One region of the Clostridioides sp. LIBA-7602 genome, then DNA from elsewhere that is predicted to be linked to it. Evidence: riboswitches for the same ligand, from Rfam matches in the RefSeq annotation. Region 1 holds a riboswitch; each other region holds the start of a gene.
The links. Region 1 has a riboswitch for cyclic di-GMP ahead of ACTG45_RS17695 (Cys-Gln thioester bond-forming surface protein). Riboswitches for the same ligand answer to the same signal wherever they lie in the genome.
Positions count from the first base shown of each region.

Region 2: linked by a shared signal. The riboswitch ahead of flgB (flagellar basal body rod protein FlgB) and the one ahead of ACTG45_RS17695 (Cys-Gln thioester bond-forming surface protein) in region 1 are both predicted to bind cyclic di-GMP.
Region 3: linked by a shared signal. The riboswitch ahead of ACTG45_RS07395 (cold-shock protein) and the one ahead of ACTG45_RS17695 (Cys-Gln thioester bond-forming surface protein) in region 1 are both predicted to bind cyclic di-GMP.
Region 4: linked by a shared signal. The riboswitch ahead of ACTG45_RS10555 (SH3 domain-containing protein) and the one ahead of ACTG45_RS17695 (Cys-Gln thioester bond-forming surface protein) in region 1 are both predicted to bind cyclic di-GMP.

Region 1 covers NZ_CP196991.1:3,803,793-3,807,828, forward strand. Annotated here, with positions in the region: gene ACTG45_RS17695 (Cys-Gln thioester bond-forming surface protein) at 1-1,289, opposite strand, end outside; cyclic di-GMP riboswitch class II at 1,305-1,390, opposite strand; gene prdC (proline reductase-associated electron transfer protein PrdC) at 1,827-3,140, opposite strand; gene ACTG45_RS17705 (polysaccharide deacetylase family protein) at 3,529-4,036, opposite strand, start outside.
Region 2 covers NZ_CP196991.1:319,705-323,740, reverse strand. Annotated here, with positions in the region: gene fliF (flagellar basal-body MS-ring/collar protein FliF) at 1-1,543, opposite strand, end outside; gene fliE (flagellar hook-basal body complex protein FliE) at 1,568-1,885, opposite strand; gene flgC (flagellar basal body rod protein FlgC) at 1,895-2,299, opposite strand; gene flgB (flagellar basal body rod protein FlgB) at 2,307-2,624, opposite strand; cyclic di-GMP riboswitch class I at 3,031-3,121, opposite strand; gene ACTG45_RS01835 (GNAT family N-acetyltransferase) at 3,255-3,752, opposite strand; gene ACTG45_RS01830 (DegT/DnrJ/EryC1/StrS family aminotransferase) at 3,789-4,036, opposite strand, start outside.
Region 3 covers NZ_CP196991.1:1,538,799-1,542,834, forward strand. Annotated here, with positions in the region: gene ACTG45_RS07390 (hypothetical protein) at 408-680, shown strand; gene ACTG45_RS07395 (cold-shock protein) at 886-1,086, opposite strand; cyclic di-GMP riboswitch class I at 1,461-1,556, opposite strand; gene ACTG45_RS07400 (BlaI/MecI/CopY family transcriptional regulator) at 1,764-2,141, shown strand; partial or broken gene ACTG45_RS07405 (BlaI/MecI/CopY family transcriptional regulator) at 2,248-2,630, shown strand; gene ACTG45_RS07410 (MerR family transcriptional regulator) at 3,002-3,796, shown strand; gene ACTG45_RS07415 (agmatine deiminase family protein) at 3,855-4,036, shown strand, end outside.
Region 4 covers NZ_CP196991.1:2,189,511-2,193,546, forward strand. Annotated here, with positions in the region: gene ACTG45_RS10550 (hypothetical protein) at 32-430, opposite strand; gene ACTG45_RS10555 (SH3 domain-containing protein) at 779-1,267, opposite strand; cyclic di-GMP riboswitch class I at 1,352-1,445, opposite strand; gene ACTG45_RS10560 (FtsX-like permease family protein) at 1,961-4,036, shown strand, end outside.

The DNA.
Region 1 (4,036 bases):
CCAGCTTCTAATAATGCTTCTAAATAAGCTTTTGTATTTATTTGAGCTTCCTTGTCTTTCAGATATTTAGCTTTTTCTTCTTCAGTATTTGCATTCTCTATCAATCTATCATAAGAATCTATAAGAGTTTGATAAAGCTTAAGTCTCTCTTGCTCATTCATTTGCCCAAGCATAATCCAAATTGCATCTTGAGTTGCAAAATGAATCATACCTTCATATTCTTTTCCACCTAAATTAAATTGTTGCTTATATCCAAATCCATCAAACTCAGAACCTGCATATAGTATAGATTTAATTGCATCTTCATTTTTATTTTCTTGACCATTAAAATCTTCTGCTGGTAAGTATGGACTCTTATTTTTATTACTTGGAGATTTTAAATGATTATTGTAACAAAATGCAGTTTGTTCTCCATCTTCACCTTCTATTACATATTTACCATCCTTATGGCTTGCACCTATAAGACCCTCTATTACATAATCGAAAGTTAAAGTTTTTGTAATATCATCAAATCTTAAATCAAAATAAGGTCTATTTGAACCATCTGTTTCTTTTAATAAACAACTATTCTTTACTTTTGAATTTTTATTATTAGACCAAAAGCTAGTATTTCCATCTCGTGAAGTAAGTACCTCATAAATTTCTGACTGTTCATCTGTTTTTACATCATTTTCGTCTTCCCAGAAATTATATACAATCTTATTTATTTGAGATACAGTAAGATTAAGAATATCTTCAATGTTCTTCTTCAAACTCATTTCTTCCACTTCTAATTTTTCTTCTTCTGATGGTATCATTTCATTTGGTACTTCTTCTAATGATGGTTTATCCCCATCTGGTGTCTCTCCTACTGTTGGTTTTTCTCCATCTGGCGTCTCTCCTACTGTTGGCTTCTCTCCATCTGGTGTTTCTCCTACTGTTGGTTTATCCCCATCTGGTGTTTCTCCTACTGTTGGTTTATCCCCATCTGGCGTCTCTTCTACTGTTGGTTTCTCTCCATCTGGCGTCTCTCCTACTGTTGGTTTATCCCCATCTGGTGTCTCTTCTACTGTTGGTTTCTCTCCATCTGGCGTCTCTCCTACTGTTGGCTTCTCTCCATCTGGTGTTTCTCCTACTGTTGGTTTCTCTCCATCTGGTGTTTCTCCTACTGTTGGTTTCTCTCCATCGAGTATTATATCTTTTCCATCTACTTCGTCAGCATAAGATATTATTGGTGCAAATGCAGTAAATGCTATACTAAAAGCAATTACTAAACTAATTATACTTGATTTTTTAATTTTTATTTTCAAGATTTTCCTCCTATTTATATTTATAGCAGGTTGCACTACTAACTCCATATATCTTTTAAGTGCCCAGGTTTAAGATATACTTCACAGTTTCTATAAATAGGTTTTTAGTAATTTTTAATTCTTATTTTTAAGTATTTTAAGTGCACTTTTTATGAATATCCTAAAATATAATCTTATTATTTAAGATATTCTTGATTAATAAAAGACAAAAATATATTTTCACACTAAAAAAGATACCATAGAGTATCTTGATATAACACAAAAACTTTACCCTGTTGGATGATTGACTTCATTAAATTTTTACTTGTCAATATGGCCACATATTTGAGTCTTTATTTTTGTCTAATATAATTTTAATAGCTATTTCCATCATTATACATTATGCATTACCTTTTGTCTATTTCTTCCATATTATTTATATTATTCCATAATCTTATCGTCATATTACAACAAAAAACATCCTTAAAGTAATTTTTCAAACTTTTCTAAGGATGTTTTTTTCATATATTTTTATATTATATTATTATTTATATTATATTATTTTATTTTTAATCTTACATCACCTTTTATTCTTCTTATTAATGGGTGATTAACTGTTCTCATTACATGGTCAGTAATATGATATACACCTAATTTTAATTTTGGTGCAGAACCCATTACTGTGTTACTACAGTCAGTACAGTTTCCTATTAATATAACTTCTGCTCCAGCTTTCTTAAATTCTATACATTTTTGAGCTTGTCCTGGACAGTGTCCTGGATTTTCACATTTTAATGCACCTTTAATTTCTTGAGCTTGTTTACATTTTTGAACTGATACTATATCAGTAACTCCCATTTTAGCTGCTATGTCTCTCATTCTTTCTTCATTAGGTCCACATGCACAGACTAAAAGACCCATTTTTCTCTTTTCATTAACAAATGGCATAGTAACTATTATACCACCACTAGTTTTAGTTATTGGAGTATCTAAAGTAGTAGCTTTACCAGTGAAAGGTCCTCCTAAGATTATCTCTCCGTATTCACCTTTTATTCCACCAGCTCTTTCAATTAATTCTCCAACAGTAGTTCCGATAGGTACATCTTCAAATACTATAGATTCTTTTCCACTGTTTAATTGTCCAACTACAGTTACATTTTTAGATATAACTGGTCTTTTTTGCTCAACAGCTTCTACTATTCTAGTTAATGTCTCTACATTTATTACTACTGCATTAGCTTCTGAAGGTAATTGAGTTGGCTCAAGTAATTTACCTAGAACATCTCTTACTATCGCTCTCTCTTCTCCCATTGGGTACATGTCAACTAGTTCTGCAACTTCTATGTTATCTCCTGGCTTTATTACTTTTTTGAATGCTGCTATTGCTTCTGGATGCTTGCTTTTTATTGCTAGCATACCTTTTCCAGCATTAGTAACTTCCATAGCGTATTTTATACCTTGATAAACTATTTCTGGTCTTTCTTCTATTTCTTTTATGTTGTGAGCTAATAAAGGTTCACATTCAGCTGCATTTGCTAATATTGTTCCACCTTTTAAATCTATGTTTAATTTTATATGAGTAGGGAATCCTGCTCCACCCATTCCTACAACTCCAGCTTCTTTAATTAAGTCAAGTATACTTTCTCCTTTTAATGGTTCAAAAGTATCATCTTGTACTTCATCAGCTTCGATTACTATAGCTTGGTCATTTATTTCACTTATTTTTCCACTAACACTGGCATAAATATTTGCCCCTAATCCAGCTGGTTCTGCGATTAGAGTTCCTTTTTTTACTACATCTCCAACACTTACTACTGGTTTATCTGGACCACCAACGTGTTGTTTTAATAAAATAGAATATAGTTTGTTCAACTAGTACGCCCCCTTAAGTATATTAATTTTTTTATAAGCTGTTCAAATAATGTTAATGTTGTTTTTCTATTACAATGTCTTAACATATTGTTTATTTCTATAGAACATATCGCTTATTAACAAAGCAATTTCTATGCCAACTTTTAAACAAACTTATATCCTTTGAAAATACTGTCTTACAGCATTCATAACTTATTTAAAATATTTAAACTTATTTTAAATAAGTCAATTATTAGACACTTTTTTAATTAATTTAATCTATAATTATTGATATCGCATACATGCATAAAAAGTGTCAAAAAATAGACACCGTCTTTTTATCGACACTTTTCTAACATATATTATATAATTTACCACAACTTTACTTAAAATATACATTTATTACTTATTAATTCCTAGGTTTTTGCACTCCATTAGAGTCAACTATGTAATTATCTTTATATAGTAAGTCTGATACCTTTACTAAATTGTATCCATCTTTTTTAAGTTTACTTATTATAGTGTCCAAGTAGTTATCTACATCATTTATATTAGCATGAAATAAAACTATTGAACCAGGTTGAGATTCTTTTATTACTTTTTCAATTACGTGGTTTGGTCCAAGCTCTTTCCAGTCTATAGAATCCACATCCCACTTAATTACTTTATAACCTAAATCACTACAAATGTCCATAGCTTTGTTGTTTACATCTCCAAAAGGTGGTCTAAACAGATTGGTCTTTTTCCCTGTTATATTAAATATCTTTCCCGATGTCGTTTCTATTTCTTTTGTTATATCTTCTTTTGATATTTCTTTCAAATTAGCATGGGTATTTGAATGGTTTCCAATTTCATGACCTCTTTCATCTATAGCCTTTACAATATCTTCATTATCATCAACCCAACTACCAACTAGA
Region 2 (4,036 bases), 790 kb from region 1:
TTAACCAAGTCTTTATTATTTCTGTTACTTGGTCTGGTTTTTCTTCTGCATACATTTTAACAGCTTCCTCTAATGTCAATTCTGGATCATCCCCTAATAGAGGATTATCTTTTTTATCAACAGTACCAGAATTAGCACTATAAACTTCATCCTCATAATCCATATCTTCTTGTTCACTTCTCTTCTTATATATTAAATATCCAATGGCACCTACTGCAACAACTGCCACTACTCCAATAACTGCCTTCATTATATTAGCTTTGAAGCCTTCTTTTTTAATCTCTTCCAGTTCTTGTTTAGCCTCGGCTTTTCCTTTAGGGTCAAAGACCATTGAAACAACACTAAGAGTATCTCCCCTCGCTCCATCCATACCTATAGCATTATTAACAATATCTTCTACATCAGCTTGAACACCTTTAGCTATTTTTCCATCTATAGCAACAGAAGCTGTCAATCTTTTAAGTTCTCCTGGTGCAACTATCGTATGAGTTTCAATCTTACCTGTCTCATATTCAAAGCTCTCATCCAAACTATCTTCTGTGTTAGTGCCATTTTTATTTCCTTGATTATTCATATTAGCATCTACACCTTGGACATTATTTGTCGCAGATTTAGATGAATTTTTTGACCTTGTTTCTTTTATTGCAACTTTATCAGGGTCAATCTTTATTTCAGTTTTTTCAGCTGTATCAAAACTTAAATCAGCATTTACTGTAGCTTTTACTTTGCCTGTCCCAAATATTGGTTCTAACATTTCCAAAATAGACTTTTCTAATTGTTTATTCAATGCTTGTTCAGATGCCTTATTTTTATCAACACTAATACCACCATTTATTGGTTGATTATTTTCATCAACTTCTTCATCATCTAAGATACCTTCTGATAATAAATTCATCTTATTATCAATAACTTGAACATTTTTTTCAGGTATATTTGTAACACTTCCTGATACAAGTGCCATAACAGATTTTATTTGATTTTTTTCTAAGGTTGTTCCTGGTTTTAACATTAAGTAAACTGCTGCACTTCCTGGAACTGCTTCTTTCTCAAACACTGATGACTCTCCAAATGTTATATGTACTCTAGTATCTTCCACTTGCGGAAAACTCTTGATTGTTTTTTCTATTTCACCTTGTATGATTCGTTGCTTCTTAATTTGAAACTCTTCATCAGTAAGCCCTATAGATGAACTATCATCCATTAGTGCAAATCCTTTAGAACCACCTGTAAGACTTGGAGCTAACTCCAGCCTCAACTTATCAACTTCTGTTCTAGGCACATAAATTGTGCTTCCTTTTACCTTAGTATCTATCTTTCTAGACTCTAATTCTGCTGATATATCTGCAGCATCTTGAACATCTAGTTCTGAAAATAAGACTGCATACTTATTTTTACTTGCAGATATTGCTGTAAATACTAGCGCTAAACATATAGCAACAATCCCTATACCTAATGCTATCTTGGTCCCTTTTTTTAAAGAACCTATTTTTGTCCTAGCTTTAGCAACTTGCTCCTTAATCTTATTTTTAAAACTGGTTATCATTGATTATTACTCCTGTTCAAAAGACTAAATTTGTACCTTATTCATTTCTTGATATGCGTCATGAATCTTATTTCTAACTTCTATTAAATATTGCATAGATAGCTGTGCTTCTTGACCTTTTAACATAACTTCATGCATAGAAACATCTTCGCCTTTTATAAATTTTTCTTTCATGTCATCTGCTGTCACTTGTTGAAAATTGACTTTGTCTATAGTATCTATTATTACATCTTCAAAATTCTTTTTTTCTTCTTTATTATTAATATTTAATTGTTTTGTTTCTCCAATCAAATTATCTAACTTTGCACCTTGCATTAAATTGTTAATTTGTGTAATTGGCATAATTTATCCCTACTTTCCTATTTCCAAAGCTTTAGATATCATAGACTTCTGAGCATTCAGTGTATCTATGTTGGAATCATATGCTCGTGAAGCTGTTATTAAATCTGTCATTTCAACCAATATATTTACGTTTGGATATTCCACATATCCATTTGGCTTTGCATCTGGGTGAGATGGGTCATATACTTCTTTAAGAGGTGATTTGTCATCTTCAACAGATGTGACTTTTACTCCTAGCATACCTAATTTATTATCATAGTTTTCTTCAAATGAAACAACTTTTCTCCTATATGCTTCTCCATTTGGACCTCTTGTAGCATTTATATTAGCTACATTTGATGATATGATATCCATTTTCAAACTTTCTGCTGTTAATCCACTAGCAGAGATTTCCATTCCACTGAACACACTCATCTTCTAGTTACCTCCCACTTATTATTGATTTAGTCATTGCTATTTTGCCATTTGCAAAACCTATTAGAGCATTATATTGCAATGTTGCCATTGCTTGCTTTACTTTTTCTTCTTCTATATCTACATTATTGCCATCTACCCTTAGACCTTTGGAATTGTCTATTTTTTCTTCTATTTTTGGCATGGCATCATTTAATGTTTCTTCAAAAGTTACATAATGTTTTTTGTAGCCTTCAGTATTTATATTTGCTATATTATTTGCTATTGTTTGACTTCTTAGATTGGTCGCATCTAGTCCCATTTTTATAATGTCATATGTATTCATACTCACCCCTCCTCAAAATATATTTATTTGCTATATTTAATGATTAAAAAATGAAGTTGCTATATTACAAAAAATGACTTCTTTGTCCATTTAAATCTATTGCAATTCTATTACATTAATATAATAATGTATCATTTTAGTGAGAAATCTAATTTAAATTTAATTAACTTCAATAAAAATAAAAAAAAATTTTAATATGTATTTAATTTTTTCTTTGTAAAGTTGCCTTTTTTTGTAAAATAGCAACTTTTTCAGATAGTTTTTCTTTATTTCTTGTTATAATTGGTAAAATATGTTATTATATGTATTTTCTACTGTAATAAAGTAATTTTTCCATAATAAAATGACCGCCAAAAAAGCAGTCACTTCGACTAATCCTACGTATACAATTATACTTAGGACTCTTTTTGGCAACTGGCTAGCATAGTTCGCATATACAAACTTTAGCCCCTATAGCTTTGCGTCACTAGATTTCTCTAGTTTTGCCTATTTAGTTTTAATTTAAGTATACAATAAATGATAAAATTTTTAAACATTTTTATCATATTTTATATTATTATTTTATAACTATTATCAAAAAATCTAATCTAGTAAAAAATAACCCTATACTTTTTATATCATATACTCTTTCTATGTGCTTAAATAATTAAAAATTGAATACCATTTTATATTCATGAACATATTGTTTAAAAATATATGCTCTCTAAACTCTCCTTCATATATAAATCCCATTTTCTCATAAAATCTTATAGCTCTCTCATTGTGTGAGTAAACATTCAAATAAACTTTTTTCAGATTAAGATTTTCAAAAGCAATTTTTAATATTTCTTCTGTACCCATCTTAGCTACACTCTTTCCAATAGCTTTTTTTCTTAATACTATAGCATATTCTGCGTTTCTATTAATATAGTCTATATTCTTTAAACTAACAGTTCCAAGATATTCATCTGAATCATCAACAATTGCCATATGAATACTTCTATTAGTATAACTATTTAAAACAAATTCCTCTATTTTATTTTTATCCATATCATTAAAATTTATTTTAAAATTTTTATTTATGTCATCATCCTTCATCCATTCGAGCATTAAACCTATGTCTCTTATATCAAGCCTTCTAATTTTCATATTATTACACCTACTTTAATTTTATACTTTAAAAACCTAGTACTTATTTATAGCATCTATTATGACATCTATATCCTGTTTATTTAAGTATGGATATATTGGCAAACTTAAAACTTCTTCTGATATAAGTTCTGATACCTTGAGTATCCCTGTTAGATTACTAAATTCTGAATATGCCTTCTGTTTATGTATAGGTATTGGATAGTGTATCATAGTCTCTATATTTTTTTGATAGAGATAATCTCTTAATTTATCTCTATGCTTTGTCCTTATTACAAATTGAT
Region 3 (4,036 bases), 2.0 Mb from region 1:
AACTATGTGGATTCAAAATTAAAAATAATCCAAAAACACTTGCTTATGGTAAGTGTTTTTTTAATTGAAAGGATGTGATTATAATATAAAATAAATATAGAATAGGTAAAATATGTAAGAATTATATGTTATAATATTTTGAGCAAGGAAAATAAAATTGAAAAGCTAAGGGTGATTAAAAAAATAACTTTTAAATTCTAATCAATTAGAGAAATTCACCTTTTACAAAGTAAATTTTATCTCTTTGCTTTCACTATAGCATAAATTAGAAAAAATATGTAAATAAAGAAACAATGCTTATTAAATTTAATAGGCATTTTTTATTTTAATATTAAATAAGGAAGTGAATATATGGTAAGAAAACTGCTGTGTAATATTCAAAAACACATTAGAAAGGAAATGATAACTTGGTAATAGATATATACATAAAAAATGAAAAAGAAAAAATAGATTTCCATTTCCCAGTTAATCCACAAGATTTTTTATCTATTAAAAAAGAAAAAAGATTTGAAACTGTTCATATAGTGAATTTAGTTGAATTTGACATTAAAAAAGAAGGCGAGAAGATAAGAAAAATATCATTCAAGACCTTCTTACCCAACTTATATGATGCTTCTTATTGTAGATATAGTGAGTTAAAAAACTCTACTGAAATAGTTGCAATGCTTGAAAAATGGTAGACCAAGCCGAACCATTACGCTTAATAGTAACTGGTTTTGGTTACAATGGGTTAGTTACAATATCTAGTTTTAGTAATACTCAAACAGCAGGAAGAGAAGAAGATAGGGACATTGAGATAACATTATTTACTTCATTAATAATTATCTTATATATACTAGCAATAAAAAAAGACCCTAAAAGAGTCTTTCCCGAAAAATCTATATATTATAATATAGTTATATTTTCTGCTTGAGGACCTCTAGCGCCTTTAACTATATCAAAGCTTACTTGTTGACCTTCTTCTAATGATTTAAATCCTGAAGTTTGTATAGCTGAGAAATGAGCAAATACATCATCTCCACCTTCTATTGATATAAAACCAAATCCTTTTTCATTATTAAACCATTTCACTATTCCATTATTCATTAAAAATACTCCTATTAACCTATATCAAGATATACTTGATTTAATTGTGTATTACCACAAATACTATTGTATCATAGATTAATAGAAATGTCTACTTAATTATATTTTTAAGTTAACATTTCTGCTTGTTTTTAATATTAAAAATATATTTAAGAGCTTTGTATTACTATAGATTGGTGCGAATGGAGATAAAGTTAAAAGAGATTCTCTAGAAAACAAAATCTATATAACTTTGTATTTACAAAATTATAATAATCGTATGAACTACTGATATAAGCAGTCAACATATGTGTACACTTATCCATTTTATCTCTAAACATATAAATTATTATCTCGCTAAAAAACTTTCATAAAAACAAAAAGAACTATATATTTTTGGTAACTGGATGACATAATTTATAAGAATTTTATAAGTCTTAGTCCCTATAGCTTTGCGTCACTAAATTTCTATAGTTTTGCCGATTTAGTTTTATTCTACAATTTAATAATACAATGCAATTAGTTATTATTCAATATATGTGTTTGAAAATTGAATAAGTTTATAGATATGAATAATATTTTTTATATATAAAAACAAACTAAATAAGTAGAATATATGGAAAATTTTACCTGTAGTTTTTGTGTTAAAAAGCTCCTATCATTAGTTTAAGTTAGACTGAATGAGGGAGCGACACAAGATGGAAGAAGAAATGTTAATAGAAAAATTATTAAGAGCAGAACTAATATTAATGGAGTATTTATGGAAAAAAGATTCTATAATATCTAAAAAAGAAATTGTAAAATATATAAAACAGAGGTATGGATGGCATAAAAGTACAATAAAAACACTATTAAAAAGATTGGTTGATAAAGGTTATTTGGCTAGAGATATTATAAAATTTCAATCTCATTATAAAATAACAATAGATAACGAAGAATATTACGCTTTTAAGAAAAAGGTACTAAAATCTAGTAAAAGTAGAAAAATAATGCGTTTTCTTACTACCACACATAAATCTATAAGCAAAGATAAGTTAGATTCACTAGAAGAGTATTACAGTAACTTAAAAGAATGATATGGTGAAAATTGGGTGGTATTATTTACCTTAATTCTCTTGTTTGGAAAACTTTATTAAGATAGAATTTTATTTATATATGAATCGACAAGAGGGTATATATAACGTGAAAATTAGTAAATTACCAGAAGCGGAATTAAAAGTTATGAGATATATTTGGGAATCATATAGAATATTGACATCAAGAGAAATTGTTGAAGCCATGGAACAAAAATATAAATGGAAAGACACGACTACATTTACAGTATTAAAAAGATTGCAAAGAAGAGAGTTTTTAGAAACAGGGAAAATAGATAAACGTACTCACTATAATGTACTAGTAAAAGAAAAACAATATCAGAGATTTGAAACAAGAGAATTCATAAAAAATATACATAAAAATTCAATTAGAAGTTTGATTTCAGCATTACATAAAAATGATGAGAAAGTAGATGAAAAAAATTAAATGAGTTAGAAGAATATTTTAAGAGTTTGGAAAAAGATGATTAATAAAAAATATAGTATTATTTAATAAAAAAATGGAGTAGCAATTTTTTGCCACCTATTTGCCGCCCAACTTATTATATAAAATTAACTATAAATAAAAATATAAGATAAAATAAAAACATTGATTTAATGTCTGATATTTTAATGGTTTCAAAATAAATATAAATAAAGACAAAGAAAATACTACAATTTATAACCGAAATTCAAGTACTTGTAACTAAATAGCTAGATTTCAATGATATATCAAACAAATCTTCAAACAATCAGATAATATCACAAATTCACTTACATTTTGTTTAAGTTTAATCTATAGTATATATAAATAATAATAAAGTAATAAACTTCGAAATCAAAAAAATGAAGAAGGTGTTTGTATGTATAAAATAGGTGAAGCTTCAAAAATAACTAAAATATCATCTAGAATGCTTAGATATTATGATAAAGAAAATATATTGAAACCTAGTCACATAGAAAATAATGGATATAGGTACTATACAGAAGGAGACATTAGTATAATATCAAAAATAAAAAACTTAAGAAGATATGAGTTTTCTTATGAAGAAATAAAAGATATATTTGATAATAATAAATATGAAAATATAGATATATATATCAATAAGATTGAAGAACTAACAAAAAAAATAAATAAATATGGATATTTAATTTCAGAAATAGAAGAAAAGGTAAAATTTAAAGATACAATTATAAATAATTATGATGTTAATATTTGTGAAAGACAATCAGTTAATACCTTGTGCAAAAAAGCCATTATTACTTATAAAGAGATAGGAGAATTTATAGAATCTTGCTATAATACGATTTCAAAAAGCAAATCTAATAAAGTTGGATGCTATTATGTAATGTTCTACGATAATGAAAATATAGATGAAAATACATATGAAATAGAATATTATCAACCTATTATAGATAATAAAGAAATAAATGGATTCAATAATAAGGTAATTGAAAGTGGTACATATATTAGTACAATATGTTATGGAGATTATGAAAATTTAATTGATGCTTATAATGCTTTGTATAAGTGGGTTAAAAATAACGATTTTAAAGTTAAAGGAAATTTTATTGAAAAATATCTTGTAGATTCATTATTAACTCCCTTTAGCTATGAATTTATAACAGAAGTATCTATAAAAGTTTCAAAAGATTAGTTGACCTTGACACTATGATAACCTTTATACTTGAATTATAAAAATAGAGGAGGTTATTATGAATAAAATAATTTCAATGCTGGTATTACCATTATTATTGATGATGAGAGGATTTACAAAAGGTTATGAAAGTGAAAATATAAATCAAAATAATCAAAAAAAGTATTATATGACACTAGAAGATGAAGAACATGAAGGCACTTGGTTGCAATGGCCTCATAGTTATACTTATGGAAAAGA
Region 4 (4,036 bases), 1.6 Mb from region 1:
TAAAACAACTATATAATTTTCATTGTTGTATTTAATAAAATTTCTTCTTCTTTCTTTTAATAAATATTAATATAACTAAAACTATAACAACAAACATAACTATTATTGACAGTACCAATTTTGATAAAATATTATATCTCCTTATACCTCGACTTTTGTGTCTATTTAGAATTCCATGTCCATAAGTTTTAGTTCTTGTAGTCCTTTTTTTTAATTTCACTCTACTTTTACTAGATTTACTACGTTTGTGTCTACTTTTAGATTTAATAGTTTTAAACCTAGTATTATTAGATTGATAACTCTCTTGTGTTGAAGAAATGTATACACTAGAATCAGTAATAACTTCTGCCTCAACTTGTAATGGATTTATAATGCTGATTATAAGTAAAAAAGATATAATTACTCCAATCAACTTTTTCTTTTTTTTCATATTTTCCCCCTCATAAAAACTTATATCTAGTTTATTATAGTATATATTAAAGTAAAAATTACAAAATTTTTCAAATTTCTTATATGTTTTCTTATCTTTAATATATTTTTATTCTGTAAAGTTTCTCTTTTGTTAAAATTCTTTAAATTAATAGTAAATTATGATACTTAGTACACAAAATACAAATTAAATCTACTTTCAACTAAATTTTCCATTTATAATTAAGATAGCTTAATTAATTTATTCTGTTTAGTATTAAATGATGATTTTTACAAAAGAAAAAGAATCCTATGATTAGGATTCTTTTTCTGAGATTTATTAGTGTATTTAAAGCTTACTAGTATCCAATTATGATAAACTTAAATATTCTTCTATATACTGGTTATATACATATCCAGAATATCTTTTTCCACTTTTATCAATATTCACTCTTGCCCATTTCCCAACACTATAACATACTTCAACTTTAAAACCATCAGGAATTGTAGTTATAATTCTAGAGTCTAATGTTCTGTCATTTCTAAGTTCTAAACTTAGACCATTTGTTCTTATATTTCCTACATAATTCTTTTTTCTATCTTTTACCATGTTGTTACTATTGTTTTTAACATTGTTTAATTTTTCTAAATATTTATAAAGTAACCATCCTTTGTCATAATTACTTTCAACTTCTGCCCATATTCCATCAACACATTTTAGCTTGACAATTTTACCTTCTGGTATACTTTTCAACTTCATACTATTTATGTCTGGTCTTTCTCTTAAATTTAATTTAATTTTAGTCTTAAAATTGATGCTAGATTCGCCAAAATTTTTTAACATTAATTCAGATATCATCTTAAGCCCTCCTCTTGCCAAATATTAAGTTATTAAAAATATATACTTTCAACAAATACTTTTAACAAAAAGAATCATTATCTTTTTGGCAACTGGCTGACATGACCTTTATTACATAAAGATTTTAGTCCCTATAGCTTTGCGTCATTAGATTTATCTAATATTGCCTATATCTGAATAATAACATAATTTGAACAATTTAAAAATAATATTACCTCAAATTTTATATTAATTAAATATAAATTAAATTTTTAATTAATAATAAGCAAAAAATACCTTTATATTTATTAATTTAATTATTATTCTTCATAATTCATCTAAAAAATAGTAATTTATCTATGATACTATTACTTTTAACAAATCTTTTTTAATAAATATTAATACATAAAAATAATCAATAATTTTTTATATACTTAATTAATATTAAAAATTATTGATTAGTAAAAAACTAAAAATAAAATATATTAATTATATTCTTTTTTAAAATTCTTACTAATTTCTTTAGGGTATATTTTGTATAAACACTTTATCATAAGAAGTTTATATTTTACTTTTTTAATAACTTGACAAAATAGTAATATTATTATATTATGATTATAGACCGACGGTCAGTTTAATTTTTATATATCTATGACTAATATAAAATAAATCTAAAATATTCAATACAAAATTTTTAAGAAATGAGGATTATTTATGCTTAAGAGAATATTATTAAAAGATTTAACTCGAAACAAAGTGATAACAATTACTCTATTTATTTTTATTTTGCTTGCATCAATGCTGGTATCTAGTGCAACGAGCATCATTATAGAACTAACTCATTCCATGACTTCTTTGTTTCAAAAATCCCATGCGCCTCATTATGTTCAAATGTATTCTGGCAAATTAAATCAAGAAGAAATTGACAAGTTTTCAGCTAAAACTCCATATGTAAAAAAGCAACAAACTACTGAACTTTTAAATATAAATGGAGCTAATATTTTTTTAGGAAATAAAGGAGAAAATCAGGCTAATAGTGTACTAGAAAATAGCTTTACAAAACAAAATGATAAATTTGACTTTCTATTAGATATGGAGAATCAAATAATGCAAATACAAGATGGGGAAATAGGAGTTCCTGTATACTATATGAAACAATGCAATTTAAAAATTGGAGATACAATAAAAATTATTAAGGGTAGTTTCTTTATGGAATTTACAATAAAAGATTTTATACGTGATGCACAGATGAACCCTTCTCTTGTTACTTCAAAGCGTTTTTTAATCAGTGATAATGATTGGGGCACTTTAAAAGTTACTATAGGGGAAAGCGAATATCTAATTGAATTTCTATTAAATGATATAAATAAAATTAGTGAGTTTGAAACACTATATCAATCAACTAAGCTCCCACAAACAGGTACATCAATAACTTATTCCACTTATAAACTACTAAATGCTTTGTCTGACGGAATTGTAATTGCTATTGTCATCTTAATTAGCATTCTTCTTATTACAATTTCTATTTTATGCTTACGATTTACTTTAATTACAACGATTGAAGAAGACTACAGAGAAATTGGTGTTATGAAAGCCATTGGTATTCAAAATAGTAACATCCAAAAACTATATTTGATAAAATACGTATTAATTTCATCTTTTGCAAGTTTTCTTGGCTATATATTGTCGTTATTCATAGGAGTTTTTTTTACAAAAAATATTTATATTTATATGGGAACAGTAGATAAAGATATCTTTAGTATTCTTATTCCATTTATAAGTTCAGTTCTTGTATTTGTAGCTATTGTATTCTTTTGTAAACTTATACTTAAAAGATTCAAAAAAATATCAGCAGTTAATGCATTAAGAAATAATCATTCTACAAACTCTGTAATACATGGATATAGCTTACAGCTATACAAAACCAAAATGACAAATGCCAATATATTTCTAGGGTTAAATGAAGTAGTAAGAAAATTTACTGTCTATGGATTGCTTTGTTTTGTCTACATGATTTGTATTTTCCTCATGATTGTACCACTTAATTTTCTAAATACTATTCAATCACCTGAATTTATTACTTATATGGGCGCTGGTAAGAGTGATATTCGTATTGATTTATCACAGACAAATCAAACCCAACATCTTTTTAATTCTATATTACAAAAAATTAACGATGACAATGATGTTGAAAAATATGAATCCTTTACAACAAGTTCATATAAAATAAAAAATAAAAATGGCAAAGTAGAAAATATGAAAATAGAAAATGGAAACTTTAAAACTTTCCCACTTACATATGTAAAAGGTTCTGCACCAACAAAAGAAAATGAAATTGCACTATCTGTTATAAATGCAAATGAACTAGAAAAAAGTATTGGAGATAATTTATCTATTTTCTCAAAAGGTAAAGAGTTAACTCTTACTGTTAGTGGCATATATCAAGACATTACACATGGTGGTAAGACTGCAAAAGCTATGTTACCATCTAACAAAGATAATGTTTTATGGCATGTCATAAATTTAAATTTAAAACCTGGAGTCAATGTAGCAGATAAATTAGAACAATACAGTATTGGTTATTACCCTGCTAAAGTTACAGATATAAATAATTATATAAGTCAGACATTAAGCTCTATTATCAACCAGTTAAGACTTGTTATAAAATTAGCTGTTGTCATATCTATTGTAATTTCTTCACTAATTACAGCAATGTTTTTTAAGATGCTCATTGCCAAAGATACACCACAAACAGCAACTATGCTTAGTTTAGGATTTTCTACTAAAGAT